2 regions of the Streptococcus sp. ELY_86 genome follow, and region 1 is predicted to be linked to the other one. Evidence: predicted binding sites of a transcription regulator. Region 1 holds the regulator's gene; the other holds the start of a gene.
The links. The regulator HrcA, encoded in region 1, represses chaperone genes, less so after heat shock. The targets are predictions, from matches to a motif close to TTAGCACTCNNNNNNNNNGAGTGCTAA.
Positions count from the first base shown of each region.

Region 2: the regulator HrcA is predicted to act here: its motif matches at 2,371-2,397, upstream of groES (co-chaperone GroES).

Region 1 is NZ_JBZFUK010000006.1:43,004-58,366, reverse strand. Features, by position in the region: gene mvk (mevalonate kinase) at 1-517, shown strand, start outside; gene AC4HAN_RS08495 (metal ABC transporter ATP-binding protein) at 820-1,539, shown strand; gene AC4HAN_RS08490 (metal ABC transporter permease subunit) at 1,540-2,388, shown strand; gene AC4HAN_RS08485 (metal ABC transporter substrate-binding lipoprotein) at 2,411-3,328, shown strand; gene AC4HAN_RS08480 (metal-dependent transcriptional regulator) at 3,439-4,092, shown strand; gene AC4HAN_RS08475 (helix-turn-helix domain-containing protein) at 4,283-4,969, opposite strand; gene AC4HAN_RS08470 (ACT domain-containing protein) at 5,212-5,478, shown strand; gene AC4HAN_RS08465 (PFL family protein) at 5,496-6,833, shown strand; gene AC4HAN_RS08460 (histidine phosphatase family protein) at 6,906-7,616, shown strand; gene AC4HAN_RS08455 (M15 family metallopeptidase) at 7,600-8,352, shown strand; gene AC4HAN_RS08450 (glycoside hydrolase family 73 protein) at 8,356-8,943, shown strand; gene hrcA (heat-inducible transcriptional repressor HrcA) at 9,310-10,344, shown strand; gene grpE (nucleotide exchange factor GrpE) at 10,421-10,963, shown strand; gene dnaK (molecular chaperone DnaK) at 11,462-13,294, shown strand; gene AC4HAN_RS08430 (hypothetical protein) at 13,300-13,743, shown strand; gene dnaJ (molecular chaperone DnaJ) at 13,959-15,095, shown strand; gene truA (tRNA pseudouridine(38-40) synthase TruA) at 15,347-15,363, shown strand, end outside.
Region 2 is NZ_JBZFUK010000005.1:22,683-38,045, reverse strand. Features, by position in the region: gene groL (chaperonin GroEL) at 318-1,946, opposite strand; gene groES (co-chaperone GroES) at 2,063-2,350, opposite strand; gene AC4HAN_RS07660 (DUF202 domain-containing protein) at 2,473-2,769, opposite strand; gene AC4HAN_RS07655 (PTS system mannose/fructose/sorbose family transporter subunit IID) at 2,787-3,623, opposite strand; gene AC4HAN_RS07650 (PTS mannose/fructose/sorbose/N-acetylgalactosamine transporter subunit IIC) at 3,625-4,479, opposite strand; gene AC4HAN_RS07645 (PTS sugar transporter subunit IIB) at 4,818-5,312, opposite strand; gene AC4HAN_RS07640 (PTS sugar transporter subunit IIA) at 5,327-5,764, opposite strand; gene AC4HAN_RS07635 (ABC transporter substrate-binding protein) at 6,046-7,353, opposite strand; gene AC4HAN_RS07630 (response regulator) at 7,346-8,026, opposite strand; gene AC4HAN_RS07625 (ATP-binding protein) at 8,023-9,348, opposite strand; gene AC4HAN_RS07620 (sugar ABC transporter substrate-binding protein) at 9,348-10,307, opposite strand; gene AC4HAN_RS07615 (single-stranded DNA-binding protein) at 10,799-11,194, opposite strand; gene ytpR (YtpR family tRNA-binding protein) at 11,484-12,110, opposite strand; gene AC4HAN_RS07605 (thioredoxin family protein) at 12,162-12,491, opposite strand; gene AC4HAN_RS07600 (DUF4651 domain-containing protein) at 12,488-12,775, opposite strand; gene pepA (glutamyl aminopeptidase) at 12,896-13,963, shown strand; gene proC (pyrroline-5-carboxylate reductase) at 14,053-14,823, shown strand; gene AC4HAN_RS07585 (CPBP family intramembrane glutamic endopeptidase) at 14,934-15,363, opposite strand, start outside.

The DNA.
Region 1 (15,363 bases):
AATTGATACAGTCACAACCAGCGGCAGAGCTCCAGTCTTTTTTGTCAAGGATCAGCCGATTGAGCAGCTGACAATTGACCTGGATGCCTATTTGGTTGTTGCTGATACCGGGCAGACAGGACAAACTTTAAAGGCCATCCAAGCCGTTAAAGAGCTCTTGCATGAGGGGAAAAGCCGGCTGGATGCCGAGCTGTCTATCAGAGAATTGGGTGAGCTGTCCAGATTGGCAAAAGAAGCCCTTCTTAATAATCAGATTCGGGAATTAGGTGAGGTTATGAACGAGGCGCAGCAGCTTTTAGCGTCTTTGACAGTGTCTAATCCCATGCTTGACCGCTTAAGTCAGGTGGCAAGGCAGGCCGGTGCTTTAGGTGCCAAATTAACCGGCGGCGGCCGCGGCGGCTGTCTGATTGCTTTGGCAGCGACTAAGGAAAGCGCAGAAAAAATCGCCGTCAGTCTTTTAGAAAATGGCGCGAGAAAGACTTGGTGCCAGTACTTGGGCAGTGTGCCGAGCCGGTAAGCTAATAAGGATTAACGAGCTTAGCTGCCGGTCAGTCTTTGTACAAGGCTGTCCGTTAAAGTTTAAAAAAAAGAAACCTTAATACCGGCACAGGACGTTCAACGATTCGCAATTTAATTTTATATGATTTGTCAAAAACCAAGACAGTAAAAGTGATTTATCTAATCATTTTGCAGTCTTGGTTTTTATTTTCTGCAGATTAGTACTCTGCAATTCTAGCGCAAAGAAAGTTTGTTTAATATAAAAATTAACTTGACTTAATTTTTATATTAAGCTATATTATTTATGGAAAGGAGCCTGAGATGCTGGAAATAAAAAATTTGAGTGTTGCTTATCACAGTCAGCTTGTTTTGGATAATATTTCTTTGGAATTTGCACCTTCTGCTATTACAGGGATTATCGGGCCTAATGGTGCCGGAAAATCAACCCTGTTTAAAGGCATTTTAGGAATGGTGGCTCATCAAGGGGAGAGTTTCATTGACGGGAAACGGCTGAGTCAGATGTTGGAGAGAGTATCATATGTGGAACAAAAAGCTGCTGTTGATCCGAATTTTCCAATTCGGGTAAAAGAGTGTGTTGCTCTGGGCTTGTTTTCCGGACTTGGCTTTTTTTCGAGGCTGAAAAAACAAGACTGGCTTCGTGTTCAGGAAGCACTTGCTCGAGTTAATCTGGAGGATTATGCAGAACGCCCTATCAGTCAGCTTTCGGGCGGTCAGTTTCAGCGCATGCTTATTGCCCGTTGCTTGGTTCAAGAGGCGGATTATATTTTCTTGGATGAGCCTTTTGCAGGCATCGATACTGTCAGTGAGGAGATGATTATGCAGGTCTTACAGGCGCTTAGAGCAAAGGGAAAGACGATTTTAGTTATTCATCATGACCTGAGTAAGGCTGAAACTTATTTTGATCAGGTCCTGCTTTTAAATCGAAAAGTGATTGCCTTTGGTCCTGCCAAGGATGTTTTTACACAGGAAAATTTAAGCAGAACCTACGGTTCTTCAATATTAGTGACCGGGGGTGTTTAGATGATTTTAGAATTTTTAACAGGCCTAGAGCAGTTCCATTTTTTGCAAAATGCCTTGCTGACGGCAGTGGTTATTGGCGTTGTCGCAGGGGCAATCGGTTGTTTTATTATCCTTCGCGGAATGTCCCTTATGGGAGACGCCATTTCTCACGCTGTTTTGCCGGGAGTAGCCCTGTCTTATATTTTGGGGATCAATTTTTTTATCGGAGCCATTGTTTTTGGCCTTTTCGCTTCCCTGCTTATTACATTTATCCGAGAAAACAGCATTATAAAAGGGGATACGGCTATCGGAATTACTTTTAGTTCTTTTTTTGCTCTGGGCGTTATTTTGATTGGCTTTGCCAACAGTTCGACCGATTTGTTTCACATTTTGTTTGGCAATATCTTAGCTGTAGAGGACACAGATAAATGGATTACCTTAGGGATTTCATTGCTTGTTCTTCTGGTGCTGGCCTTATTTTTCAGACCGCTTTTGCTGACCTCTTTTGACCCTACTTTGGCTAAATCCATGGGGGTACCCGTCACTTATTACCATTACCTGCTGATGGTTCTGCTGACTTTAGTATCAGTGACAGCCATGCAAAGTGTGGGAACTGTCTTGATTGTTGCCTTGCTCATTACCCCTGCAGCAACAGCCTATCTCTATGCCAACAGTCTGAAGTCTATGATCTTTTTATCATCAGCTTTAGGGGCTCTGTCATCAGTCTTAGGCCTGTTTATCGGGTATAGTTTTAACATTGCTGCGGGTTCAAGTATTGTTTTGACCTCAGCATTGATGTTCTTAATTTCCTTTATCTTTGCGCCTAAGCAGAAGTTTTTACAGAGGAAAAATGAGAAGAGCCCCATTTGAAAACACATGAAGGAGGATTGATATGAAAAAGTTCGTCTTGCTGCTTGTCTGCTTGCCTTTGGTAGTTTTGCCTGCCTGTTCTGAGCAACAGACAAGGGATAAAAAACTGAATGTGGTCGCTGCAAACTCCATTATTGCGGACATGGCTGAAAACATTGGCGGCAATAAGATTGCTTTGCACAGTATTGTTCCTGTTGGCCGTGACCCGCACGAATACGAACCCCTGGCAGAGGATGTCAAAAAGACATCACAGGCCGATGTGATTTTTTACAACGGCATTAATCTTGAAAATGGCGGTCAGGCTTGGTTTCCCAAGCTCGTTAAAAACGCGGGTAAAAAACCTGGCAAAGATTATTTTGCAGTTAGTGACGGTGTAAAGGTTATCTACCTTAATGGAGGCAAAGGAAAAGGCAAGGAAGATCCTCATGCCTGGCTTGATCTCCAAAACGGCATCATTTATGCACGCAACATTATGAAACATCTTTCAGAAAAAGACCCTGAAAACGAGGCCTATTATAAGAAAAACTTTAACAGTTACCGAGCAAAGCTGGAGAAACTCCATCAACAGGCTAAGAAAAAAATACACCGTATTCCGGCTGAAAAGAAAATGATTGTTACCAGTGAAGGCTGTTTTAAATATTTTTCGCAAGCTTATGATATTCCATCGGCCTATATCTGGGAAATTAACACGGAGGAAGAAGGAACGCCGGATCAAATCAAACATTTGGTTGAAACCTTGCGGAAAAAACGTATTCCGGCACTTTTTGTGGAAAGCAGTGTTGATGACCGTCCGATGAAGGCTGTCGCTAAGGATACAGGCATTCCTATCGCAGCCAAAATTTTTACAGACTCAATTGCTGAAAAAGGGCAGGCAGGAGACAGCTACTATACCATGATGAAATGGAATTTGGATCAAATCACAGCAGGTCTGTCCGACTAGGTTTAGCTGCCTTATGTGCCCTTGCTGATGCGAGAGCTGAGAATAAAAACTTTTATCCCTTTTTTGTTAACATTTTGATATAATGAGTTTGACAAAGAAGAGGATAAACTATGACACCTAACAAAGAAGACTATCTAAAAATTATTTATGAGCTCGGCGAGCACGGGGAAAAAATCAGCAATAAACAGATTGCAGCTAAGATGTCAGTCTCTGCTCCGGCAGTTTCAGAAATGGTCAAAAAACTTCTGCAGGAAGGCCTGATTCTTAAAGATAAGCAGACAGGCTATCTGCTGACTAAAAAAGGAATGGCTTTGACCTCGGCTCTCTACCGCAAGCATCGTTTAATTGAGGTTTTCTTAATGAATCATCTGGGCTATACGGCAGACGAAATCCATGAAGAAGCTGAGGTGCTGGAACATACAGTCTCTGATATTTTTATCGAACGTTTGGATAAACTCCTTAACTATCCAAAGGTCTGTCCACACGGAGGCACTATCCCGCAGCAGGGGGAGCCTCTGGTTGAGAAATACCATACGACCCTAAAGGGAACAGCTAAGAAGGGTACTTACATCTTAAAGCGTGTTCAGGATAATTTCCAGCTGCTGAAATATATGGAGCAGCACGCTTTACAGATTGGAGATGAATTGACGCTTTTAGAGTATGATGATTTTGCAGGAGCCTATACAGTTGAAAAGGATGGCAGACAGCTGCAGATTACATCAGCGGTTGCAGCTCAGATCTATGTCGAAGAAAAAGCCGGTTGATTTTTTCAGTTGTCAAGGTGTTCAAACAGGTAAAAAAACAGGATAAACCGATTATCTTTCAAACTATCGGTTTATCCTGCTTTTTCATTTTAAACAGTCCTCATTATCGCTGCCAGGAGATAAGGGCTTTTGAACGCCGTCTGCGGCAGAGCCTTGTCTGAAGACTGAAGACCGTTTATTAGCTGCTGTCCTAGCCTTCAAGAGGCATAAAGTTGCCGACAATCAGTCCGATAATTCGCGGATTGTCCTCGTATGGAGCAAATTTATCGGCATATTTTTTATTGAGAGAGACCAAGCGCAGGCCCTTTTCCTCGCGATAAACTTTTTTGATATAGGTTTGACCGTTCCAATCTACGGCATAAATGGCACCATCATAGTCAAATCCTGTCTGCTTGATAAGAGCCACCTCACCGTTTAGGAAAGTCGGCTCCATAGAATCTCCAAAAATCCAAGCAGCAAAATCATGGTCGATTTCCTCATCGTAAAAGACCGTATCAAAGTTACCGTCTCCAAAATAAGAGTAGCCTGTTCCTGCGGATAATTTTTCATAAACCTTGTAAGTATAACGTTTGTTTTCCATCCTTGTCACTTTCTTGTTTTGCTGTTTGAGCAGATTCTCTGAATAGTTTAGTGTTTTTTCCTTGTTGTCTGCATTTAGCTGGCTGTAAATCCGGACAATGTCATATTGGGCAGAGAAATAGGCAGGCTCAACCCTTAGCAGCTGAGCCAGTTTTGCTAAATGTTTTTGATTGGGCTTGGTTTTGCCGGCTTCCCAGTTGAAATAAGACGGCCTTGAAATGCCCAGCTGTTCAGCTGCCTGCGCTTGTGAAAGCCCAAGTTCTTCCCTTCTTTTTCTCAGTCTCTTGCCTGTAAACATAAGCCTCTCCTTGTTAGTTTATAAACTAATTACAGTTTATCATCTTCGGAGATGAAATGCAAGAAGAAGCCCTGTCCTTCTTTTTTAGGGTTAACGTTTAGGAATTTAATTGCAGGTATTATTTTTTCAGCCGGCTGAGGAAAAAATAAAAGGAAAAGCCGAACAATGATACGCTTTTGAATATAGAATTTTCATCTTTTTTATGCTAAAATAAATAAAATACCATACATTTGGAGGCTTTTATGAAGGCAATTATTACAGTAGTTGGAAAAGATACAACCGGAATTGTAGCAGGTGTGGCAACGAAGATTGCAGAACTCGGACTTAATATTGATGACATTACACAGACCGTTTTAGAAGGTTATTTTACTATGATGGCAGTTGTTTCTGCTGATGAGAAAAAAGATTTTGCCCAGCTCCGAAAAGAATTTGAGGACTTTGGTGAGACCTTGAATGTCAAAATCAATATTCAAAGCTCAGCTATTTTTGATGCTATGCACAACTTGTAAGACGGGGGCTTGAAGCAATGGATATTAAACAAGTTACTGAAACGATTGCGATGATCGAAGAGCAGAATTTTGACGTCCGCACCATTACCATGGGCATTTCCCTGCTCGACTGTATTGATCCGGATATCAACAAGGCTGCTGAAAAGATCTATCATAAAATTGTTGCTAAAGCCGGCAAGCTGGTCGAAGTTGGCGATGACATCTCAGCAGAACTGGGGATTCCCATCGTCAATAAACGTATTTCTGTGACACCGATTTCCATCATTGGTGCTGCCACAGATGCCGATGATTATGTTCCTTTGGCAAAGGCGCTTGACCGTGCAGCCAAGGACATTGGTGTGAACTTTATCGGTGGCTTTTCGGCTTTGGTTCAAAAGGGTTATCAAAAAGGCGATGAAATTCTCATCAATTCCATTCCGCGGGCTTTGGCAGAAACTGACTTTGTCTGCTCATCTGTTAATATCGGATCGACCAAGTCCGGTATTAATATGACTGCAGTTGGTGATATGGGGCGAATCATCAAGGAAACATCTGCAGCTTCTGAGATGGGACCGGCCAAACTGGTCGTCTTTGCTAATGCTGTTGAGGATAATCCCTTTATGGCAGGTGCTTTTCACGGTGTGGGTGAAGCTGATGTTGTCATTAATGTCGGGGTGTCGGGTCCCGGAGTTGTTAAGCGTGCTCTGGAGAAAGTCCGCGGTCAAAGTTTTGACGTTGTCGCTGAAACGGTTAAAAAGACTGCCTTTAAAATTACCCGTATCGGACAGTTAGTGGGAACATTGGCCAGTGAGCGCCTCGGTGTCAAATTTGGCATTGTTGATCTGTCGCTGGCTCCGACTCCGGCGGTCGGTGATTCGGTTGCCCGTGTTCTGGAAGAAATGGGACTGGAGACGGTCGGAACTCACGGAACAACGGCAGCGCTGGCTCTTCTCAATGACCAAGTTAAAAAGGGCGGTGTCATGGCCTGTAATCAAGTTGGCGGTCTGTCGGGAGCTTTTATTCCGGTTTCGGAAGACGAAGGCATGATTGCCGCAGTGCAAAACGGTTCGCTCAATCTTGAAAAATTAGAAGCGATGACAGCGATTTGTTCGGTCGGCCTGGATATGATTGCCATTCCAGCCGATACTCCGGATACAACGATTGCCGCTATGATTGCCGACGAAGCAGCGATTGGTGTTATCAATCAAAAAACAACAGCCGTCCGCATTATCCCTAAAGGCAAAGAGGGGGACATGATTGAATTCGGCGGCCTGCTGGGTGCTGCTCCGGTCATGTCAGTTAATAAAAATTCATCAGCCGATTTTATTGCTAGAGGCGGGCAGATTCCTGCGCCGATACACAGTTTTAAAAATTAAGAGAGCACTTGCAAGTTTTTTGCAAGTGTTTTCATTTAATGATATAATATAGGCTAGATTAGGAGGGTAAAAATGGCAAAGACAAAACTCTATATAGCTAGACATGGGAAAACAATGTTTAATACAATTGGACGTGCCCAAGGTTGGAGTGACACCCCTCTGACAACATTTGGTGAAGAAGGCATACGAGAACTGGGCATCGGTCTGAGAGAAGCTAAGATCCCTTTTAAGGCTGCTTTCTCCAGTGACAGCGGCAGAACCATGCAGACTATGGAAATTATTCTTCGCGAGATGGGCAATGAAAATCTGCCTTATACACGTGATAAACGCATCCGGGAGTGGTGCTTCGGCAGTCTTGACGGCGGCTATGACGGGGATTTGTTTCAGGGAGTCCTGCCGCGGACAGCTGCTTTTAATACGGGAAAGACTTTTGCAGAGGTCACTTATCCTGAGCTGGCAGCCAGTCTTGTCGAAGTAGATACAGCCAACTGGGCCGAACCTTGGGATGTTATTGAAAATCGTATTTACGGCGGTTTTGAAGCCATTGCTCAGTCTATTGAAAAATCAGGCGGCGGCAATGCTATTGTTGTCAGCCACGGTTTGACTATCGGAACTTTCGTGTGGCTGGTTGATCATGAGCAAGAAAAAGCGGCTATTGATAATGGCAGTGTGACAGTTGTTTCTTATGAGAATCAAAAATTTTCAATTGAAACCATTGCAGACATGGCTTATCGTCACCAAGGAAGAGAAATTTTAAAAAAAGCTAATGAGAAAGAAATTTAATTTACTGACTGTTTTATTGCAAATCGGAATTATTGTGCTTTTTGTTTTCGGGATTTATCTTTTCTTGCATAAAGACCAGCAAAAGCCTCACCAAGAGGCAGCAAAGCATAAAACAGAGCAGACTGCTCAAAAAAGCCCCTCGAGCCGTCAAGCAGCAGATTTGCCAGATGTTTCGCCGGATGACTGGGAGCTGGTTTTGGTTAACCGAGACCATATAACAGCTGAAATGAATCCGGATTTAGCAGATATTAACGGTGTTTCAGTGGATTCTCGTATTGCAGAAAAAACCCGCGGCTTTCTGGCAGCTGCTCAAAAAGTTGACGCCGGGGAACACCTGATATCAGGCTACCGCAGTGTTGCCTATCAAGAAGAGCTTTATAACAATTATGTGGCTCAGGAACAAGCAAATAATTCTGCTCTGAGTCAGGAAGAGGCCGAAAAAGAGGTTCAGACCTATTCGCAGCCGCCGGGAGCCAGTGAGCATCAAACAGGCTTGGCAGTTGATATGAGTACCGTTGACAGCCTGAATGAAAGTGACCCAGATGTTGTTGCCAAGGTTGCCCAACTTGCGCCTGAATATGGGTTTGTCCTGCGCTTTCCTAAGGACAAAAAGAGTGCGACAGGCATTGGCTATGAAGACTGGCATTATCGCTATGTCGGTGTGAAGTCTGCTAAATACATGGCCAAGCATAAGCTGACCTTAGAAGAATATTTAGAAAAGTTAAAGGAGAAATAGGCGGTGAGAGCAAGACTCAAATTTAAGTTTTTTGTGGCAGTGATGTCGTTTCTTTTTCTGGCTGTTTTCCTGCCGATTTTAGGCAGCGGAGGATTGGCGAGTGCTCAAAAGGAGACTGCCAGTGCTTATAGCCATAGAGAATTTATCAGAGAAATTGCTCCGACAGCTCAGAAATTGTCTAAAACCTATGGAGTGAGAAGCTCGGTCATTATCGGTCAGGCAGCTTTGGACAGCAATTTCGGCCGGACTTTGCTGGCCAGTAAGTATCACAACCTTTTCAGCATTAAAGCCGGAGCCGGTCAAAGAGGTGTCCGCCTGAAAAGCCGTGAGTACAAAAACGGCCGTTGGCATCAGGTGACCAACCGCTATCTGGTTTATAAGTCTTGGGAAGATTCTTTGTATGATTATCTGGCACTCCTGCGTCAGGACAAGATATGGGATAAGGCCCTCTATACAACAATGACGACTTCCAGCGGTTACAAAACGGTTGCCAGAGCTCTGCAGGCTGCAGGGTTCAACAGCGATCCCAACTATGCTGATGAATTGATTACTATAATAGAAGAAAACAACCTAACAGATTACGACCGATAAAACCGGGAGTCGTCCGAATGTGTGGGCAGCACGTATACGGACAGCCCGGTTTTTTACTGCGCTCATCGCTAATAAATACTTAAGTTCAATCCCTAGGGAAAGACTCCTTAAAGGACGGCGGCTGCTGATCAAGAATAAAAGGGAGGCGCTTGGGCAATAAGATGCGGGGTCTTTGCTTGATTTTTGGCCTGCCCCAAAAACAAATCAGCTCCTGGGCAGTGTTTTAGCACTCGTAGAAAAAGAGTGCTAAAAAATGATGTTTTTTCCTTGACAGAAATTGTGAATGGAGTATAATGGAATCATGAAGTTAGCAGTCGGTTGCTTAGAGTGCTAATTTTATTGAGCAGAGATTGGAGGTCAGCTTAGATGATTACCCAACGTCAAAAAGATATTCTCAATTTGATTGTTGAGATTTTTACTAAGACGCATGAGCCCATTGGTTCTAAAACGCTCCAAAATTCAATTGCTTCAAGCAGTGCAACGATCAGAAATGATATGGCCGCTTTGGAAAAACTGGGGCTCTTGGAAAAAGCACATACCTCCAGCGGGCGTCTGCCCAGCCAAGAAGGTTTTCGCTACTTTGTAGAACATTCTTTAAATCCGGATAATCTGGATGAACAGGATGCCTACCAAGTTATCAAGGCTTTTGATTTTGAGGTCTTTCGCTTAGATGACCTTTTGCAAAAAACCAGCGATGTTTTGGCGGAGCTGACAGGCTATACATCATTGATTATGGATGTGGAGCCAAAGAGGCAGTGTTTGACTGCCTTTGATATTGTTAAGCTTAGCAGTCACGACGCTTTGGCGGTGTTAACGTTAGATGAGGCCAGCCCCATAACCGTTCAGTTTGCCATTCCCAAAAACTTTTTGGACAGTGACTTGCTCACTGTTGTGAGAATTGTTCGGGAACGTCTCTTGAATCAAACGGTGCTGGATATTCATTACCGTTTGCGAACAGAACTGCCGCAGATTATTCAAAAGTATTTTCCGCGGACAGATAATGTTTTGGATTTATTTGATCATATTTTCAAGCAAATCTTTCAAGAGAAGGTTTTCATTGCCGGTAAGATTAAAACACTGGAATTTGCAGGACTGGATACCTACCAATTTTTGGATAATCCGCAGTCTGCTGCTATGGCGATTCGCGAGAGTATCCCGGAAGATGAAGCCTATCGTGTTCAGATTGCTGAAAGCCGTGAAAAGAGTTTATCAGAGCTTACGGTCATCAGTCAGAAATTTCTTATCCCTTACAGAGGATTTGGCATTTTGACGGTGATTGGTCCGGTAGACTTGGACTATCGGCGAACAGTCAGTCTGCTTACGGTTATCAGCCGTATCTTAGCGATTAAACTCGGTGATTTTTACCGCTATCTCAACAGCAATCACTATGAAGTTCACTAAGCTGAAAAAATTGTTAGCCTTTATCGGCTGAAGCAGAAATTTGTTTCAGAAAAACAAAAAGAAAAGAGGTGCTACCTTGTCGGAAAAAGAGACTAAAGAAGAAATCAAGGAAGAAGCGCAGGCTGCCAAAGAGCAGGAAGAAACGGAAACTGTAGAGGAAGCAGCTGAAGAAACTCCTGAAAACAAAGAACTGCAGGAAGCTCTTGAGCGAGCAGAAGATTTTGAAAATAAATACCTGCGTGCTCATGCTGAAATGCAAAATGTTCAGCGCCGTGCCAATGAAGAGCGCCAAAGCTTACAGAAGTACCGCTCGCAGGATTTAGCGAAGAAAATCTTGCCGAGTTTGGATAATCTGGAGAGAGCCTTGGCTGTAGAAGGCCTGACAGATGATGTCAAAAAAGGACTCGAAATGGTTCAGGAAAGTCTTGTTCAAGCGCTTAAAGAAGAGGGTGTTGAAGAAGTTGAACTGGAAAACTTTGACCCTAATCTTCATATGGCAGTGCAGACGCTTGATGCAGATGAAGATCATCCGGCAGACAGCATTGCACAAGTTCTTCAAAAAGGCTACAAATTGCACGAGCGCCTGCTCCGCCCAGCAATGGTGGTGGTATATAACTAGTCAATAATGATGGGCATTAAAATGCCTCATCATTATACGGCAACCGCTATGGCGGATTGCCTAGACTACTTACTAGTTCGTTAGCAAAATAACATCGATTTTGCTAACTCACGTCGTAACGGTTTAATAGCAACAGCGAATTAATAAATAAAAAAATAACCTTGTCCGAAATGACGGTAAACTATGAATAATATATAAAGAAGCAAGCCATAGGCTTGCTCAAAAACGATATTTTTCGCCGTGGCGAAAGTCAGATAACAAGTATTGTTATCTGACAGGGAAATTTTGAGACTTCTGGCTCAAAATTTAGCCATGAAACCAAAGGTTTGCTGGCGTCTCCGCCACCTAAGAAAAATATCAAAACGAAAAAAATATTAAGAGGAAAAAAGAAAGGAATTGAACGTTATTATCAGTCACTAGAAGAAGAAAGCAATGCTTTCTCCATCTCCTGATTGAAACAGTCCGCCGGACTATTTCAACGTTCTTGGTATCTTAACTATGTCTAAAATTATTGGTATTGACTTAGGTACAACTAACTCAGCTGTCGCAGTTCTTGAAGGAACTGAAAGTAAAATTATTGCAAATCCGGAAGGCAACCGTACGACACCTTCTGTTGTTTCATTCAAAAATGGTGAAATTGTTGTCGGTGACGCTGCCAAACGTCAAGCGGTAACTAATCCGGAAACAATTCTTTCCATCAAATCAAAAATGGGAACTTCTGAAAAGGTTTCAGCTAACGGCAAAGAATACACACCTCAAGAAATTTCAGCGATGATTCTGCAATATTTGAAGGGCTATGCTGAAGATTACCTTGGTGAAAAAGTGACAAAAGCGGTTATCACGGTTCCTGCTTACTTTAACGATGCACAGCGTCAGGCAACAAAAGATGCTGGTAAAATTGCCGGTCTTGAAGTAGAACGTATTGTCAACGAACCAACTGCAGCTGCGCTTGCCTACGGTCTTGATAAGCAAGATAAGGATGAAAAAATCTTAGTCTTTGACCTTGGCGGCGGTACCTTCGATGTTTCCATCCTTGAATTGGGTGACGGTGTCTTCGATGTGCTGGCAACTGCGGGTGACAACAAACTCGGCGGTGACAACTTTGACCAAAAAGTTATTGACTGGCTGGTAGAAGAATTCAAGAAAGAAAACGGTATTGATTTATCAACGGACAAGATGGCTCTGCAGCGTTTGAAAGACGCGGCTGAAAAAGCTAAGAAAGACCTTTCAGGTGTCACATCAACTCAAATCAGCCTGCCTTTCATTACTGCCGGAGAAGCCGGACCGCTTCACTTGGAAACAAGTCTTTCTCGTGCGAAATTTGATGATTTGACTCGTGACCTTGTAGAACGTACAAAAACACCAGTTCGCCAAGCGCTTTCTGATGCTGGTCTGTCATTGTCAGAAATTGATGAAGTTATCTTAGTCGGCGGTTCAACGCGTATTCCTGCTGTTGTTGAAGCGGTTAAAGCTGAAACCGGCAAAGAACCAAATAAATCAGTAAACCCTGATGAAGTCGTTGCTATGGGGGCTGCTATCCAAGGCGGTGTTATCACCGGTGATGTTAAAGACGTTGTCCTTCTTGATGTTACTCCATTGTCACTGGGTATCGAAACCATGGGCGGTGTCTTCACTAAACTGATTGACCGCAACACAACTATCCCAACTTCTAAATCACAAGTCTTCTCAACCGCTGCTGATAACCAGCCTGCTGTTGATATCCATGTTCTTCAAGGTGAACGTCCGATGGCTGCAGACAACAAGACACTGGGCCGTTTCCAATTGACAGATATTCCTGCAGCTCCTCGCGGTATCCCACAAATTGAAGTAACCTTTGATATCGATAAAAACGGTATTGTTTCAGTTAAGGCCAAAGACCTTGGTACGCAAAAAGAACAAACAATCGTTATCAAGTCTAACGACGGCCTCAGCGAAGAAGAAATTGACCGTATGATGAAAGATGCCGAAGCAAATGCCGAAGCAGATGCAAAACGTAAGGAAGAAGTTGACCTTAAGAACGAAGTTGACCAAGCAATCTTTACAACTGAAAAAACCATCAAAGAAACCGAAGGCAAAGGTTTTGACAGCGAACGCGATGCTGCTCAGGCTGCTCTTGATGACTTGAAGAAGGCCCAAGAATCAGATAACACGGAAGATATGAAAGCTAAACTTGAAGCCCTCAACGAAAAAGCTCAAGCACTTGCCATGAAACTTTACGAACAAGCGGCTGCAGCACAGCAAGCACAGGCAGGTCAAGAAGGCGCAGCTGATGCTGGATCATCAGATAAAGGCGGCGATGATGTCGTAGACGGTGAGTTTACGGAAAAATAAAAATCATGAGTTCACAAATTAATCTTTTTTATACCAATGATTCAAAAGAACAATACGATAAATTTGTTGCTCTTGCGGTTGAGGACTATGAGGAATTGCAAAATCAACTGAAAAATCAATTTAAGTCAGAAAATGATGAAGAAAAATTACTTGCCTATAAAATAAATATTTTTGCAGAGAGGCAATATTCGGAAAATAATAATAATATTGCTGTTAATCTTGTTCTAGGTATACTATTACCAGCAGTAATTACTTATATTACTACGGCGATGACCTCTAATTTAAAAATAAATGAGGTGGGAATAGCAGTGATACAATTTGTAATTGCGTCAGTAATTGTATTGGCTTCGTTGTTACTTTTAATTCAATATAAGAAAAAAAGAAAAAATCTTGATAATATTAATATAAAAAAAGCTTTCTTGTTTCTTGAGTATTTTGAGATTAAATAAAAAAACTAAACTCAGAGATTGGACCCCAGTCAGTCTCTGTTTTTAGATAAAAGTGACAGCAAAATAACCTTCTAAAATTACAGAAAGGAAGAAGTGTTCGCAACTGAACACGGGCTAGGGACTGTGCCAAAAAGATAATTTTTTCTAGGACGTAAGACGTCCGTCGTCAAAATTCCTATTTTGGCGGTGTCCCTTTAACGCCCTTTGTATCTTATATGAATAATACAGAATATTATGATCGTCTGGGGGTGTCAAAGAACGCCTCTCAGGACGAAATTAAAAAAGCCTATCGCAAGATGTCTAAAAAATACCATCCCGACATCAATAAGGATCCTGGGGCTGAGGAAAAGTACAAAGAGATTCAGGAGGCCTATGAAACGCTAGGCGATGAGCAAAAGCGTGCAGCCTATGACCAATACGGTCCCTCAGGGGCCAATGGCGGCTTTGGCGGTGGCGCAGGTGGCTTTGGCGGCTTTGACAGCTCAGGTTTTGGCGGTTTCGAGGATATTTTTTCAAGTTTCTTCGGCGGCGGAGCTTCCAGAAATCCCAATGCACCCCGTCAGGGAGATGATCTGCAGTACCGTGTTAATCTTCAGTTTGAAGAGGCTGTTTTTGGGACGGAAAAAGAAGTCCACTATAACCGTGAAGCGACTTGCCATACCTGTGATGGTTCGGGGGCTAAGCCGGGCACCAGTCCTGTTACTTGTACTAAGTGCCATGGTTCAGGTGTTATCAATGTTGATACTCAGACACCGCTTGGTATGATGCGCCGTCAAGTGACTTGTGATGTCTGTCACGGCACTGGTAAGGAAATCAAGGAACCTTGTCAAACCTGTCATGGAACAGGTCACGAAAAACAAAGCCATAAGGTTTCTGTCAAAATTCCTGCCGGTGTTGAAACCGGTCAGCAAATTCGTTTGGCAGGTCAAGGCGAAGCCGGCTTTAATGGCGGCCCTTACGGAGATCTCTTTGTCATTATCAATGTGATGAAGAGCGATAAATTTGAGCGTGACGGCTCAACCATTTACTACAGTCTGAACATTAACTTTGTTCAGGCAGCTCTCGGAGATACCATTGAGGTGCCGACTGTTCACGGCAATGTTGAGCTGGCTATTCCTGCCGGAACGCAGACTGGTAAGACCTTCCGTCTCAAAGGTAAAGGGGCACCGCGTTTGCGCGGCAATGGGCAGGGAGATCAGCACGTGACCGTTAATGTTGTTACACCGACAAAACTGAACGATGCTCAAAAAGAAGCCCTGCAGGCTTTTGCTAAGGCCAGCGGTATCGATCCGGTTCACCCTAAGAAAAAAGGATTTTTTAACAAGGTAAAAGATGCTTTTGATGATATGTAAGAAATAAAAGACCAAGGGAATTCTAAACTGCCTAAAAGTTGGACGAAAATCTAACGGTTAGGACAGTTCAGGAAATCCTTTGGTCTTTTTCAATTTTAATCGTTTTGAGACAGTAGCCTAGATCAGTTTTTTTCTATATGGCTGGCGCAGCTGGCTGCGACTTGTCCCGATTCTATGAGCTTTAAACTGTCCCCATACAGATAATAGCTCTTTATCTTGTCTCTTAGCTTTCAGCATGCTATAATGCAGCTATGGTACGTTATAAAGC
Region 2 (15,363 bases), on a different contig from region 1:
TGTTCTTTTCATCTGTTCTCGCATTATACTTTTTTTCTTTTTTTAAATTATAACAAAATGATAACAAAACAATCAAAATCAACTGTTTTTTAAAGCAAATATCTTAACTGTCTCTTATGGAAGGCTCACTTACAAACGGCCGGACAGGTATTTGCTCCGGCTTCCCCCTTTCGCAGTAAAAGAGCTTGGGCTGTTTTAATCTCATAAATTAACGATCTTACAAGGCAGTCAAATCCTCTCTCGATCAATATCAATAAAACAAACAAAGCCGCAAAATCAATAAGATTCTGCAGCTCAATTTTTTATTTCATTTTAAATTACATCATACCGCCCATCATGCCCGGATCCATGGCTGGAGCAGAAGCAGGAGCTTCCGGTGCCGGATGATCAGCAACAACTGCTTCTGTGGTCAAAATGAGACTTGCCACTGAAGCGGCATTTTGCAGAGCTGAACGCGTCACTTTAACCGGATCAATGATACCTTCTTTGATCATATCAACCCACTCGCCGTTAGCGGCATTAAAGCCTGTTCCTACAGGGCTGTTCTTCAATTTGTCAATAACAACTGAACCTTCGTAGCCGGCATTTTTAGCGATTTGACGTACCGGTTCTTCCAAGGCACGCAGGACAATGTTGCGGCCTGTTGCAGCATCGTCTTCCAAATCAAGGGCAGCAACTTTTTCAATCACATTGATCAGGGCTGTACCGCCTCCCGAAACAATGCCTTCTTCAACCGCAGCGCGTGTCGCATTCAGAGCGTCTTCAATACGAAGTTTCATCTCTTTTAATTCTGTTTCAGTAGCTGCGCCGACTTTAATGACAGCAACACCGCCTGATAATTTAGCTAAACGTTCTTGCAGTTTTTCACGGTCAAAATCTGACGTTGTTGTTTCAATTTGCGATTTAATCAGCGCAACACGGTTTTCAATCGCTTCTTTGCTGCCTGAACCTTCAACGATAACTGTTGAATCCTTATCAACTGTTATGCGGGCTGCTTGACCGAGAGCATCCATTGTAGCATTTTTAAGCTCGAGGCCGAGATCTTCAGTGATGACCGTACCGCCTGTCAGAATAGCAATATCTTCCAGCATAGCCTTACGGCGGTCACCGAATCCCGGAGCCTTAACGGCTACAACGTTGAAAGTACCGCGAATCTTATTCAGAACTAAGGTTGGAAGGGCTTCACCATCCACATCGTCAGCAATAATCAAAAGCGGACGGTTGGTTTTAAGCACTTCTTCAAGCAATGGCAGGATATCTTGAATATTTGAGATTTTCTTATCAGTAATTAAAATATAAGGATTTTCAAGATCGGCAACCATTTTTTCATTATCAGTTACCATGTATTGAGACAGGTAGCCGCGGTCAAACTGCATACCTTCAACAACTTCAAGTTCTGTTTCCATACCGCGTGACTCTTCGATGGTGATAACACCGTCATTGCCAACTTTTTCCATGGCTTCAGAGATATATTCCCCAACTTTTTCAGAGCGTGATGATACAGCTGCAACCTGAGCAATAGCGTCCTTGCCGGAAACAGGCTGAGCAATGGCTTGTAAACCTTCAACTGCTGTTGCAACCGCAGTTTCGATTCCCCGGCGGATACCGATTGGGTTGGCACCGGCAGTGACATTTTTGAGACCTTCGCGAACAATCGCCTGTGTCAAAACAGTTGCCGTTGTCGTACCGTCACCGGCAATATCATTGGTTTTTGAGGCAACTTCTGAAACCAGCTTAGCTCCCATATTTTCAAAATGATCTTCTAATTCGATTTCCTTAGCGATAGTTACCCCATCGTTGGTAATCAAAGGGGAGCCAAATGACTTTTCAAGAACCACATTGCGCCCTTTAGGGCCTAAGGTCACTTTAACGGTATCTGCCAAAGTATCCACACCGCGCACCATTGCAGAACGGGCATCTGCTGAAAATTTAATATCTTTTGCCATAATCTAATCCTCTTTATCTAAATCTAATAGTCTGTCTTTCTCATAAGACGCTTTTACTGTCAAAACGTTAAAAACGCCATCATCAAGCATCTAAGTATATGTTACAGTCTTTCTGATTAGTCCTGAATGACAGCTAAAACATCTGCTTCACGAATAATCAGATAGTCTTTGTCACCATCTTTAACGGGCGTTCCAACATGATTTTCAAGCAGAACAATATCGCCCTGAGCTATGCTTGGAGCAACCAAGTCACCGCTCAATGTACGAATCCCTTCCCCAACTGCTGCTACCGTTGCTTTTTGCGTTTTATCTTGGCCAGCACCGGCAAGGACAAAACCGCCGACTGTTTTTTCTTCTTCTTTCATTACTTGTACGACCACTCGGTCTCCTAAGGGTTTTAACATAACATACCTCCATAGAATTTTTAGCACTCTATTTCATCGAGTGCTAATTACAATTATTATTTTATCACTTGGTCAGAAATAGTCAAGAAAAAAACTCTACCTTTCGGTAAAGTTTTTTTAGCTTATTTAGACTCAGAAAGTTTCAGCTTTTCCTCAAAATCATCAACAACCTTCTGAACATTGATCCGACCCTTATAGATACCATAACCAAAAACCAACATGGCTAAGATGCCCAAAACTGTCAGCACAATGCCAATAATAAGCCCGATCAGATTAGCTGAAAAGGAATAAATCAAAACGACTCCGATACTGGCAATGATAAACATAAGCGTAAACCAACGTCCCAGATTTTCAATCATGTGCTTTTGGTAAGCTATTTCTTTTTCATAGCCTTTGATAAATTCTTCTTTTGTCAGCATAATCTCTCCTTTTTAACTTAGTATTTCAATCCTGGATCGAAGAATCCTGTCAAGACACCAACAAGAGCAAGGACAACTAACAGCAGCATTACTTTGATTGGTGACATATTCTTCTTGGCCATCAGCCACCAGCAAAATACAGTGACTAAAGCTGTCAGCAATCCCGGATAAACGCCGTCCAGCTGATCTTGGAGCACCAAGAAAGCTTTGCCGGAAGAATTTTTCAATTCAAAGGCTGTCTTAATAGGCACCCAAGTTGCTGCTACCGCACCGACGACCATACCGCCGACGATAGCTACGGCTTTACGGATAGCTTGCCCTTGAGGGCCAACCAGCACTTCAACCGCCTTATCACCCAGTTCATAACCTTTGAAGTAGGCAAAACGCATACCGAAGTAAGCCAAAAGGTTCCAGACAACGATATAAAAGATTGCACCGACCGGTGAACCGCCCGTTGACAAACCAAGAGCAATCCCCAAAATAATCGGAATCAAAGTACCGACAACCAGAGAATCTCCGATACCGGCAACCGGTCCCATCAGACCGGCACGCAGACCGTTGATCGTTTCATCATCAACACCATCAGCACCGTTGGCACGCGCTTCTTCGAGACCTGCAGTAACACCGACAATCAGGGAACCCAATTGCGGTTCAGTGTTAAAGAAGGCTGTATAGGTTTGCATGGAGCGAGCCTTGTCGTCTTCATTGTCATAAAGTTCTTCTACGATTGGCAGCATAGAAGTCAAGTAACCGAACGTCTGCATATGTTCTTGTGAGAAGCAGGTCAGGTTACCATAGTACCAATGATGGAAGGACTTAGTTAGGGTTTTCTTTGAAATTTTCTTTTGAGCCATCTTAGATATCCTCCTCATCGTCATCAAAGTCTAAGCCATCTGCACCAGCCACAGCTGTAGCCTTAGCATTTTTAGCCATTTCCAATTCATAGAACAATACCGCAAAAATCAGGGAAATGACTGCACATGATACCAGGTTTAATCCCAGTGAAGCTGCCAAAGTAAATCCAACAAAGAATGGGACAAAGTCAACAGCTTTTTCAACAATTTGTTTCAAAAGGATGGCAATCCCTACACATGGAAGAAGAGAACCAACAGTAAAGAGGGTCTTCATTGGAATACCATCCAATGGCAGTGCTTCTTTCAAAGCGGTAACTGCACTTGCTCCTAATTTACACATAATCAGAGTAGGGATGAATGAGAAGATGATATGGGAAACCCAAGGAAGTCCCCAGTCCACTGTGTAGAGGCGTTTAAACTGACGCTGTTCAACCGCTTTCCAACCAATGTGCTGCCAAACCAGGTTCATAGTAGCTGTACCGTAGAAAAGCACGGTACCGATAGTTCCTACCAGAGTACCCATTGATTTTGCAAGGTTAGCTGCATCAGCTGAATCAGCTGAGAGCCCTTGTGAGTGAATAGCAACCATTGCCAAAGGAATACCGATATAAGATACGGCACGGACATCGGCTGATACCGTACCACCAGGTGTTACCAGAGCAATGTAAACCAACTGCATGGCAACCCCGCAAACGATACCTGTCTTAACATCTCCAAGAACCAGGCCGCAGACCAAACCGCCGACTAAGGGACGGCCCAAAGTGTAGTTACCAATGGTCGTACCGCCCAGGCCGGGCATTGAAGACAAACAGGCAAACAGACCAAGAATGGCTGCTTGTAACCAAGAAATTGTCATAATATTTCTCCTTTATTTAAGATACAAAGGGCGTGAAGAAAGCGAGAAGAAAATAGGAGCCTCGCGCCATGCGCTTTTGCGCATTAGGCAGGCTATCTTTTTCTCGACGCTTTTAGCCCGTGTTCGATTATCAAGATACGGCAGAGGATTGTTATCTAAGTGCTCCTCACTTGATAACAAACGCCAATCACCATAATGAATTGACTGCCATAGTTTACGACACGAAGTCACATCAGTAGTATCGACTGATTTGACGAAGTTAGTAAGGCCGATAGGCAGAGCGCCATAGCGGCTGCCGTAGTTTATTAGGTGCTTTAGTACCTAATAAACTTTCTGCCTTAATAACCAAATTTAGATTTGAAATCTGACCAATAACCGATTGAAACATCCGGCAAAAGCTGGAATTTTACTTTGTATCCGGCTTTTTCGATAGCTTCAATAGCATCTGCTTCTTCCTGAGTAATTGACTGGTTGTTGCCGAGTTTAACAGCTCCCGGACGGTCGTTGGCAGGACCGACGATAATTTCTTTAATATCTCCCGGAACAAAGCCTTGATCAACCAAAATTTCTTTCATGTCGATAGGGTTTTTAGTAATCAGGAAGTAGCGGCTGTCTGACTCTGCTACTTTTTGCGATTTTTGAGCAAAGGCTTCCTTGGTCCAAACAAAGGTTTTCTTGTCTGAAGCACCCTTATAGGCTTGGATCAGCACCTTATTTTTAGCTGCAGCATCATTAACAGCAATAAGTCCGTCACAAGGGTATTCTTTTGCCCAGCGTGTTACCGTTTGACCGTGAATCATACGGTCATCAATTCTTACAAACGATACAGTCATTTTCTTCTCCTTTTTTAGATATCATCGTCATCATCATCTTCTTCATCAGAAGTGACCTTGAATTCCTGCAAAGCACTTGTCGCTTCACCTAAAACAGTTGTTACAAAATCCTGACCTTCAAGAACATCTTTCATAACCACTGCATTGACTGCCATTGGCAGATTCATGCCGCCTAAAATAACAGCATCATCCAGCTTGCCTAATTCCGCCAAAACGCTGCAGGCTGTCGTTAAAGGACTGCCGCCAACAATATCAGCCAAAACGACAACTGAATCTTCTTCTTTGAGCTCTGAAAGAGCCTCTTTGAAGGATTGAGCAAAATCATCTACAGATTTGCCGTTTTCCAAACCGACAGCTATCACTTGGTCAACCTTATCCTCAGCAAACATGGCTAAAGAGGTTTTCAAGCCCTGCGCAAAGCCGCCGTGACTCACAAGTATTAGGTATTTCATGACTACCCCCTACCTTCTTTTAATTTCATTCTTATTTTATAATTTTTGAAAACGCTTTTGCAGTGTCATTTGTCATCTTTAACCACCTGACAAATGTCATATAGAAAATGACATTTGTCAGATTTTGCCCATGTTTAAAAATAATAAGAACTGCCCGAGCGCCAAAATACAATTAATTTAGCGTAAAAGAATTATAATAGCAGCAAAAAACGAACAGCTGATCCTCGCAAAATTTGCTGTCGGCTGTTCGTTAGGCTGGCTGCTATGCTGCAAACGGTTTTTCACTTCAGTTCATCTTCAATATCTTTTTGGATATCTGATAAATCGCTTTCAACGGTATCTTCCTCCAAAGACTTGGTGATAAGATAGCCCGCTTTTTCATAAATGGTATTGTAGGACTTAAACCTGGGGGTTGTTGTCGCTTTTTTCAGCATACTGTCAAGTGTGCTTACTGTCAGAGCCTTGGCACCAAAGCTGTCATTTTGCAGAAGATTTTTGCTTTCCTGACTGTTCATTACCGATTTTAAAACAGAGGCTCCTTGTGAGTCTTCAAACAGCTCCTGCTGGGTTTTCTTATCGGCACATAAAAGCTTCAGAAATTCCCAGGCCAGTTTAGAATGGGACGTTTTAGCAGACATGGCATACAAAGATGTGCCGGATTGGGTCCTTGCCGTAGAAGATTGCCGAGAAGGCATTTCAACGCAGCTCCAAGAAAAGGACGAATATTTTGATACATGATAAGGATAAGGCTTGTAAGTCCGATACTGAGCCAAGGTCATGGGAAAAAAGGCTACCCTGCCTTCGTCGAAATCTTTCAGTGTTACACGGTAATTGCCGTTTAGATTCTTTAACTTGGTAACTAGGGACAGGGCTGAGCGAACTTTTTTCGTGTTGAAATACGCTTCTGTTCCTGTACTGTTAAACAGTTTGATATTATAAGCCGCCAAAGCCTCCTCCCAGCCGTAGCCAAAACTGCCGTACTGGTCAATCACGCCGTCGCCGTCAGTATCCCTGGTGACTTTTTTACAAATATTATAAAAATCTGCTACTGTCCAATTTGAAGCAGGCAGTTTGATCCCTTCTTTTTTTAATAAATCAATATTGATGCACATCATAACCGGATTGCTTTCAAAAGGAAGTGCAAACTGATTTTTGCCAAAGTGGCCGGCATTATAAGCTGAAGGATAAAACTGAGAGGTTTTCAGTTCTTTTTTAATGCGGCTGTCTAAATTTGCCAGAGCCCCTGTAGAGGCCAAAAGATTAAAGTCGTTCTCAGGAACCATGAAAACATCCGGCTGCTTTCCCTCAACAATCTTTCCGGACAGCCAGGAAGAGTAATCTTCTTTTAAAATCCCGCTTTCATAGCGAACTTCGACATCAGGATGCTTTTTTTCAAAACGGCTGATTGCTTTATCTAAAAACTGGTATTCTTTACCGCTGGGAACATCCCAGCTGCTGCCGGCATAGACTCCTAAGCGCAAAATTTTCTTTTGCCTTGATTGAACGGCAAAAAAGCTCAGCACTGCTGTTAAAAGCACTAAACCGCCAATCACAAAAAATCTGTAACGCCGAATCCATTGTTTAATCATTATCATCTCCGAAATACCTGGTGGTAACACCTGTCTGCACTGCCCAAATGGCTAACTGCGTCCGATCACGCAGATTTAGCTTAGACAGAATGGTCGACAGATAATTGCGAATGGTTCCTTCCGACAGAAACAGCTTGGCCGCAATTTCTTTATTGGAAAGACCAAAACCAATTTGCTGGATAATTTTCCACTCCGCCTTGGAGATATTGTCAACGCTGCTTTCCTGAACCTGAATAGCCGAGTTTGACTGAGCCATCTGGGAAAACAGTTTGACAACTTTCGTTGCGACATCCGGATTAATCATAGCATTGCCCTTATTGACTGTAACAATGGCCTGATGCAGATCTTCCATCGAAATTCCCTTTAAAATATAGCCTGAAGCGCCGTACTGGAGGGCTTTAAAAATGAAATCATCATCGTCAAAAGTTGTCAGAATAATGATTTTTACATGAGGATAATTTTCTTTGACTTCCTTCGTGCACAGTACCCCGTCCATCTTTGGCATGCGGATATCCATCAGGATAATGTCAGGCTGCGTTTTTTTCAGGCTTTCTAAAACCTCAAAACCATCATCAACGGCACCGACAACTTCAATATCCTTATAAGATGACAGCACAATTTTCAGCGATTCTCGAATAAGTTCCTGATCGTCAGCAATAAGTACTTTAATCACTTTTCTTCTCCTTTTTTCTTGGGAATAATGACAGTGGTTTGAAAACCATCCTTACTTTCAAAGCTGGCGCGTCCGCCAATAATAGCCAGACGTTCTTGCATTTGTGTCAGTCCATACCCTGGCTTGATTTCCTTGCAGCCTACACCGTCGTCCTTGATTTTAATAATGTAGGAATCGGTATTCAGCATTTCAATCCTGACGTGGCGCGCATGCCCGTGACGCAAAGAATTGGTGATTGTTTCTTGGATAAGGCGGAAAATAATATCTTCTTTCGTGATGTCTAAATCCACATTATCCCAATTATAATCGAGACTGACCTGTAATTTGGACAAATTCTCATAATCAGCAATCATCTTCAAAAGGGCTTCCCTCAAACTTCCCTTTTCAAGCGCACCGGGTCTCATCTTTTCCAAGGACCGTCTGACATCCTGAATCCCCTCTCTGACAACATCAGAAACATTTTTCAGCTGGCTTTTGGCATGACTGGGATTCAGATCCACCAAAACGGTAACCGCATCAATTCCTGCCGAGATCCCTGTCAGAGCATGCCCCAGCGTATCATGAATTTCCCTAGCAATGCGCTTACGCTCTTTGTCCTCAGCAATTTTTTCAGCCAGCGAGACATAGTCATTTAATTCTGTATTAGCACGCGCAGCCATGCGCAGCTCTTCTTCAATCTTGTGGTTCTCAGCAATGGAATACATAATATAGGTTACCAGTGACACGATAAAAACAATGATATTCAAAGAGTAAAGAAAATTTTTAATAAAGAGAACGATCAAGCGGCTGGTACTGGGGAAAAAGCTGATGTAAACATCCAGCGAAGGAAGCTTCATAACCAGAGACAACAGGTCAAAATTCGATATCAGCAGCATGCCGAATCCCAGAAAAATAAAGAGCAGCCAATACTTTTGTTCCTTGACATTGTAAAAATTCGCATAGCTGTAAAAAACATCTGCAAAAACCAAAAGAAAGAGACCGTTGTAAGAAAACTGCAGGGAAATAAAGGTAAAGATAATCAGCATAACTTCCGCAGCAATCAGCCAGTCATTGATTTCTTCTTTTTTATTAAGGATGCTTTCACGATAAAACATGACTGCCAAAAACATGGCAAAAAAGAACATGGTCGAAAAAAAGATACTGTCAGGTGCTGTCGGAACAACATCCAAATGATCCAAAAGGACGTGGCTTAAGTTTTTAGCAACGATATATTTACTGGCAAAGAGATAAACAAAAGCATAGTAAACAACCGCAAGTAAATTGATAAAAATTAACGCCTGCTTGGCATATTGACTGTATTTTAAGTATTTATAGCTATTCATTACTGCCACCCTGTCAGATCAGCTTCTCCGATATTTTTTTTTGTCAGCAGCTGAACCGGAACAATAATCTCTTGGGGATAAGCCTGATTCTTTGACAGTTTGGTGCTTGCTTTGATAACTTCCTGCCCCATGGTATAAGGCGACTGAGCCACCGTCGCTTGCATTTCCGGTGCCGTAGCAAGCAAACTCTTCATGTCAGGAGAACCATCAATACCGTAAATCTGTATGTCATCCAACTGCTCCCCCTTGATAGCAGCTAAAGCTCCAATAGCTGCTCGGTCATTAAGCGCCATCACCGTATCAAAGTCAAGTCCGTCCTGAATCAGCTTTTTAACCTTAGGCATGGCAATCTCAGTCTGTCCCAAGCTGTCAAGCCGTGATACAATTCGGTAAGCGCTGTGCGTTTTGATAGTATCAAGGAAACCCTGAATTCTGCTCGTTGCAGACAGAGCATCTCTGTGCTCTAAAAGTAAAATATCCGCCTTCTTTTTCGTTTTCATCAGCTGCTCAGCACATAAGACCCCAGCTTTATAGTTATCTGAGACAATCGTCGTATTAACGGCTGAGCTGTCTTTAAACTGGCTGTCCACCGCTATAACTTTAATCCCCTCTTTTTTAGCCTTTTTAAGGCTGGCAATCAGCTGACTGCTGTTGCCGTCGACCGGATTAATGATGATGACATCAACTTTTTCCCTGATAAAAAAACGAACCTGCTCAACCTGCTTTTTAATACTGAGAGCCGGATCACGCGTGTAGAGCTGATCGTGGTGCTCATTAACACTCTTTTCAACTTCAGCATTCAGATACTTATAAAAATCATTATTCATAGTCATATAGGTAGCACCGATTTTTGTTTGCTGAGGAAAAACAGGTGCTTCTTTATAATGGAAAAATAAGACACAAACCACTGCTGTTACTAAAAGACAAGCCAAAAGTCTGGTGAGCTGCTTGTATTTCATATCTTCCCCCTGTCTTTAAAATCATCACAAAAATAATCTTATTCAGCAGATTAAAGCAAAAATTTTTTTGCAAAAAATCATTCTTTAACCATTTATACCGTCTTGTCTATTACTTTAGTTTAACACTTTACCTTAGCCATGGCAAACCCATCAGATGCCGTAAAAACAAGCTGCTTTTGACACCGGCCAAAACGCTCTGATCAGCTACCTTTCTTAGACCGACTGCTAGTATCTAAACCATGATTATTCCTTCAGTCAGTGGTTATGTTTATCTCTTTTTTCCTAAGAATTCAAAAGAAAGTAAAAATGATAAACCAAAAAAGCTCGCTCAGGATAAAAATCCTAAGAGAGCCGCAAATACATGATATTATCGCAAATCAGGCCATTTGTAAGTAAGCAGGGCAGTTCTGATAAAACCTCGAAAATAAGGCGTTTTCCCTATCGCCTGCCAGCAGCTGTATTGATTCATCTTTCCAGCAAGATTCATACCTTTAAAACGGCAGCTCCTCTTCTTCAAGAACCAAATCGGCCAAGTCATTTTCAGCATTGTTTTCACGCATGGCCCGCTGAGCCCGGCTTTCAAGCAGCTGAAAAGAATGTCCCAAGACCTCAGTCACAAAATGAGTGACGCCGTCTTTTTCATACCTTCGAGTACGCAATTCGCCATCAAGTGACAGCAGGCTTCCCTTGCTGCTGTATGAGGCCAAGGTTTCAGCCGATTTTCCCCAAAAAACAGCCTGAATAAAATCCGCCTGCCTCTCACCATCCTGCCCTTTAAAACGACGGTTGACGGCCAAAGTTACGCGCGCAACGGTCTTGTCATTGGACGTTTTGACCGCTTCTGGTGTTGCTGTTAGACGGCCGATCAAGATAACTTTATTGTACATCATTTTTCCTCCTGCTTTCTTATTCGAAAAAAGTCAGAAAAAACGACAGTAGGTACAAAAATAATATACAGTCACTGACATTGGCACCCAGCACAGCTGCTTTTAGGATAAAATCTCTTATTTATATCCGGCAGCAGTCAGGTGATGTTTTAATTTCTTAAATTCCATAACTCGTTGATGTCTGTCAGAACAATCAGTCACTCTAGATAAAAATAAGGAGTAAAGCACTTGTCAGCTAAACTCCTGAAACAATAATATCCGCGTTATCATCTGCTTTTTGTGTCTTACATTATCCTTGCCAATGTTTCTTAGCATCGAAAGCTTCCCCTACTGCCGCATTTGCGGCAAGCTCAATAATGCCGCGTTTTTGCGGGGCATTTGGCAAAGCAAGTTCCCGCGGAGAACACATCATGCCAAAACTCTTTTCACCTCTTAAACTTCCCGGAAAAATCAGACTGCCGTTTGGCATCATAGCTCCCGGCAAAGCCACAATCGTTTTTAAACCAAGAGCTGCGTTGGGAGCTCCGGCAACGATTTGAACAATTTTATCAGCTGCTATCTTGACTTGACAAATATTGAGATGGTCACTGTCCGGATGAGGAACCATTTCAACAATCTCGCCGACCACGAATTTAGGATCGGAATCATTTTCCAGACTTTCCCGAAAACCTTCTTTAGCCAATTCCGCATTTAAAACACTTACCTGTTCGTCTGTCAGCGCCAGCTGACCAACCCCTTCAAGAGCAATCAGGTCAGACACTTCAAAAATATTCCAGGCAACCGTTTCATTGCTTTCCTGCAAGAAGATACGGGCAATGTTCCCTTTCCGTTCAAAGGACAGTTTGCCGCCCTTGCTGTCTTTGACAATAACCATTAAAACGTCACCGACATACTGCTTATTATAAGTAAAAATCATTTCTATTCCTTTCAATTATTTCAATTTTTACATGAATTTTAAAGCTGGTCCCTAAGATTTATGAACCTTCAGTTCTGCCAAAAAAGCATTGACTTGAGCTTTTGTTTTGCGCTGTTTATTAACAAAACGGCCGATTTCTGTCCCATTTTCTGCCACGATAAAGCTTGGGATGCCAAAAACATTCCATCTTTGAGCCAGCTCTATAAAAGCATCACGATCTACACGCACAAAGGTAAAGTCGGAATTTTCCGCTTCAATCTCCGGCATAAGCGGATAGATGAACTGACAGTCCGGGCACCAGTCCGCAGCGAAAAAGAAAACAACTCTTTCCTTTTGTTCCAGATAGGCTGCTAATTCCTCATAAGACTGCGGAGCAATCATCTTTTTTCCTCCTTATAGTCAATAGTGCTGTTTTGATGCGTAAATTGATAGACAGTATCATCTTTCATGACCACACCGCCGCAGAGCTTTTTCTTATCTGATTCAAATTCGTTGATATAAAGGACAGCAATCTCACCAAATTGGCTGAAAAACTGCCGAATCTCCTTTTTAATCCTGTCGCGTTTGCGATCTGCCAAACGCCTTTGAGCAATCAGGCCGGCAAGAATAGCACCGCTTATTCCCGCAAGACCGGCAGACACCAGTGTGATTTTTTTATTTTTCATAACCTTTATTTTATCATAAAACATGCTAAAATATAAAGTATAGGATTAAACAGGGATTTAAGAAATGCAACTGGCAGCTTAGTTTAATACATTATCCCTTTGTAGTTATGAGAGGTTAAAATGACGGATTTATTCGATAAGATCAAAACAGTCACCGAATTAGACGGTATTGCCGGCTATGAAAGCAATATTCGTGATTTTCTGCGGTCTAAAATCACACCTTTGACAGACGAAGTCCAGACAGATGGCTTGGGCGGTATTTTCGGCATCAAACACAGTTCTGCTGAAAATGCTCCTCGTGTTATGGTCGCAGCCCACATGGATGAAGTCGGTTTTATGGTTAGCCAGATCAAAGAAGACGGAACTCTGCGTGCTTTAGCTATCGGCGGCTGGAATCCTTTGGTGATCAGCTCTCAGCGTTTTACCCTTTATACGCGTAACAATCAAATGATTCCTCTGATTTCCGGATCTGTCCCGCCGCATTTTCTGCGTCACAGCAATGGCTCTCCTTCACTGCCAAACGTTGAAGACATTGTCTTTGATGCAGGCTTTGCTGATAAGGCAGAAGCTGAACGCTACGGTATCTCCCCGGGCGATATTATCGTTCCGCAAACAGAAGCTATTTTGACAGCTAATCAGCAAAATGTCATTTCTAAAGCTTGGGATAACCGCTACGGCCTTCTTATGGTTACAGAATTATTAGAAAACCTTAAAAATCAGCAGATGAACAGTACCCTCATTGCCGGCGCCAACGTTCAGGAAGAGGTAGGCCTGCGCGGTGCCCATGTTTCAACTACTAAATTTGACCCGGAAATCTTCTTTGCAGTTGACTGCTCGCCTGCCGGCGATGTTTACGGCGATCAAGGAAAAATCGGAGAAGGTACCCTGATTCGCTTCTACGATCCGGGACACCTGATGCTTAAAAATATGCGGGACTTCCTGCTGACAACAGCTGAAGAAGCTGGCATTAAGTACCAATATTATGCTGCTAAAGGCGGAACAGATGCCGGTGCAGCTCATCTTCAAAACAGCGGGATTCCTTCAACAACCATCGGTGTTTGTGCCCGCTATATTCACTCGCATCAAACACTTTACTCCTTGGATGATTTCCTGCAGGCGCAGCATTTCCTTCAAGCCATTATAAAAAAACTCGACCGCTCAACTGTTAATCTTATAAAAAACTATTAGAAAGGATGAGACGGGCAAATGCTTCATGCTCTATGTTTGCTAAATCAGCTTCATTAGCATCTTGCATCTCCTAAGTCTTCTGCTTCCCTATGATTATTGGATTTATCGGCGTTGGCAAAATGGCCAGCGCCATCATTACCGGACTGAAAAAAACAGCATTCAAAGTGATTATCGCTGACAGCACTCTTGAAAAAAGCAAGGCCAAGGCTGACGCGCTGGAAGTTGATTTTGCAGCTTCTCAGCAAGAGATTATTGATAAAGCCGACCTTGTTGTTTTGGGAGTTAAACCGCAGGTCCTGCCGGATGTTCTAGCAGGCCTGACTGTTAATAAACCTGTTCTTTCAATGGCCGCCGGAACAAGCTTGAGCCGTCTGGCCCAACTGACCCAAGCTGACCTTCCTATCATCCGCATTATGCCTAATCTCAATGCACAGCTGCTTAAAAGCAGCACTGCTATTTGCCGCAATGATAAGGTTTCTGACCAGCTCTTTGAAACAGCCAAGCAAATGACCGACTCATTTGGCACAACCTTTGAAATTGCTGAAAAAGACTTTGATGCTTTCACTGCTCTGGCAGGCTCCAGCCCCGCTTATATTGCACTCTTTATTGAAGCTCTGGCTAAAGCCGGCTTGAAATACGGTTTTCCCAAAGATTTGGCCCTTGATATTGTCAGCCAGACCGTTCTGGCTACCAGCCAGAACCTTCTCTTGAGCGGTGTCAGCCCCAACGATTTTATTGATAAAGTTTCAAGTCCGGGCGGTACAACTATTGCAGGACTCTTAGACTTGGAAAAGACAGGATTCACTGCCAGTGCCATCTCGGCTATTGATACAACTATCGAAAAAGCTAAAAACATGTAAAAGAAAAATGCTTGTAAAGACTTACCATTTGGCTTTGCAAGCATTTATTTTTTAATGATATTTGAAAATCTCCAGACAAGTTGTTTCCCGCAGCAAATAAAAACTAAAAGTTATTTGTTCATCAGATTAGTCACAAGTATGGCAACAAAGCCCATAGCATTGTTGAGACCATGTATCCAAATACTGTATTCCAGATGCTTAAATTTATAGCAAACAATGGCTAAAACAATTCCCATACCAACATATAAGACAAAACTGCCAATGTCACTGGGCCCGTGAAGCAGACCGAAAAGCAAGGCACCAACAGCAAAGCCGAAACCTTCAAATCGTTTTGAGAATAATTTAGGAATAAGACCTCTAAAAATAATTTCTTCCGTCAAGGGAGCTATCACAACAATAAACAGGAACATAATCAAAAGCGAGGAGTTTTCAAACAGCTGATCAATGGTTGCCTGATTGTTCGTCGTGGTTTTGCCTTCCAGGGTTAAAATAATACCGCCAATGAGTTTAACAATGAATAATGCGATAAATCCCAGCGAA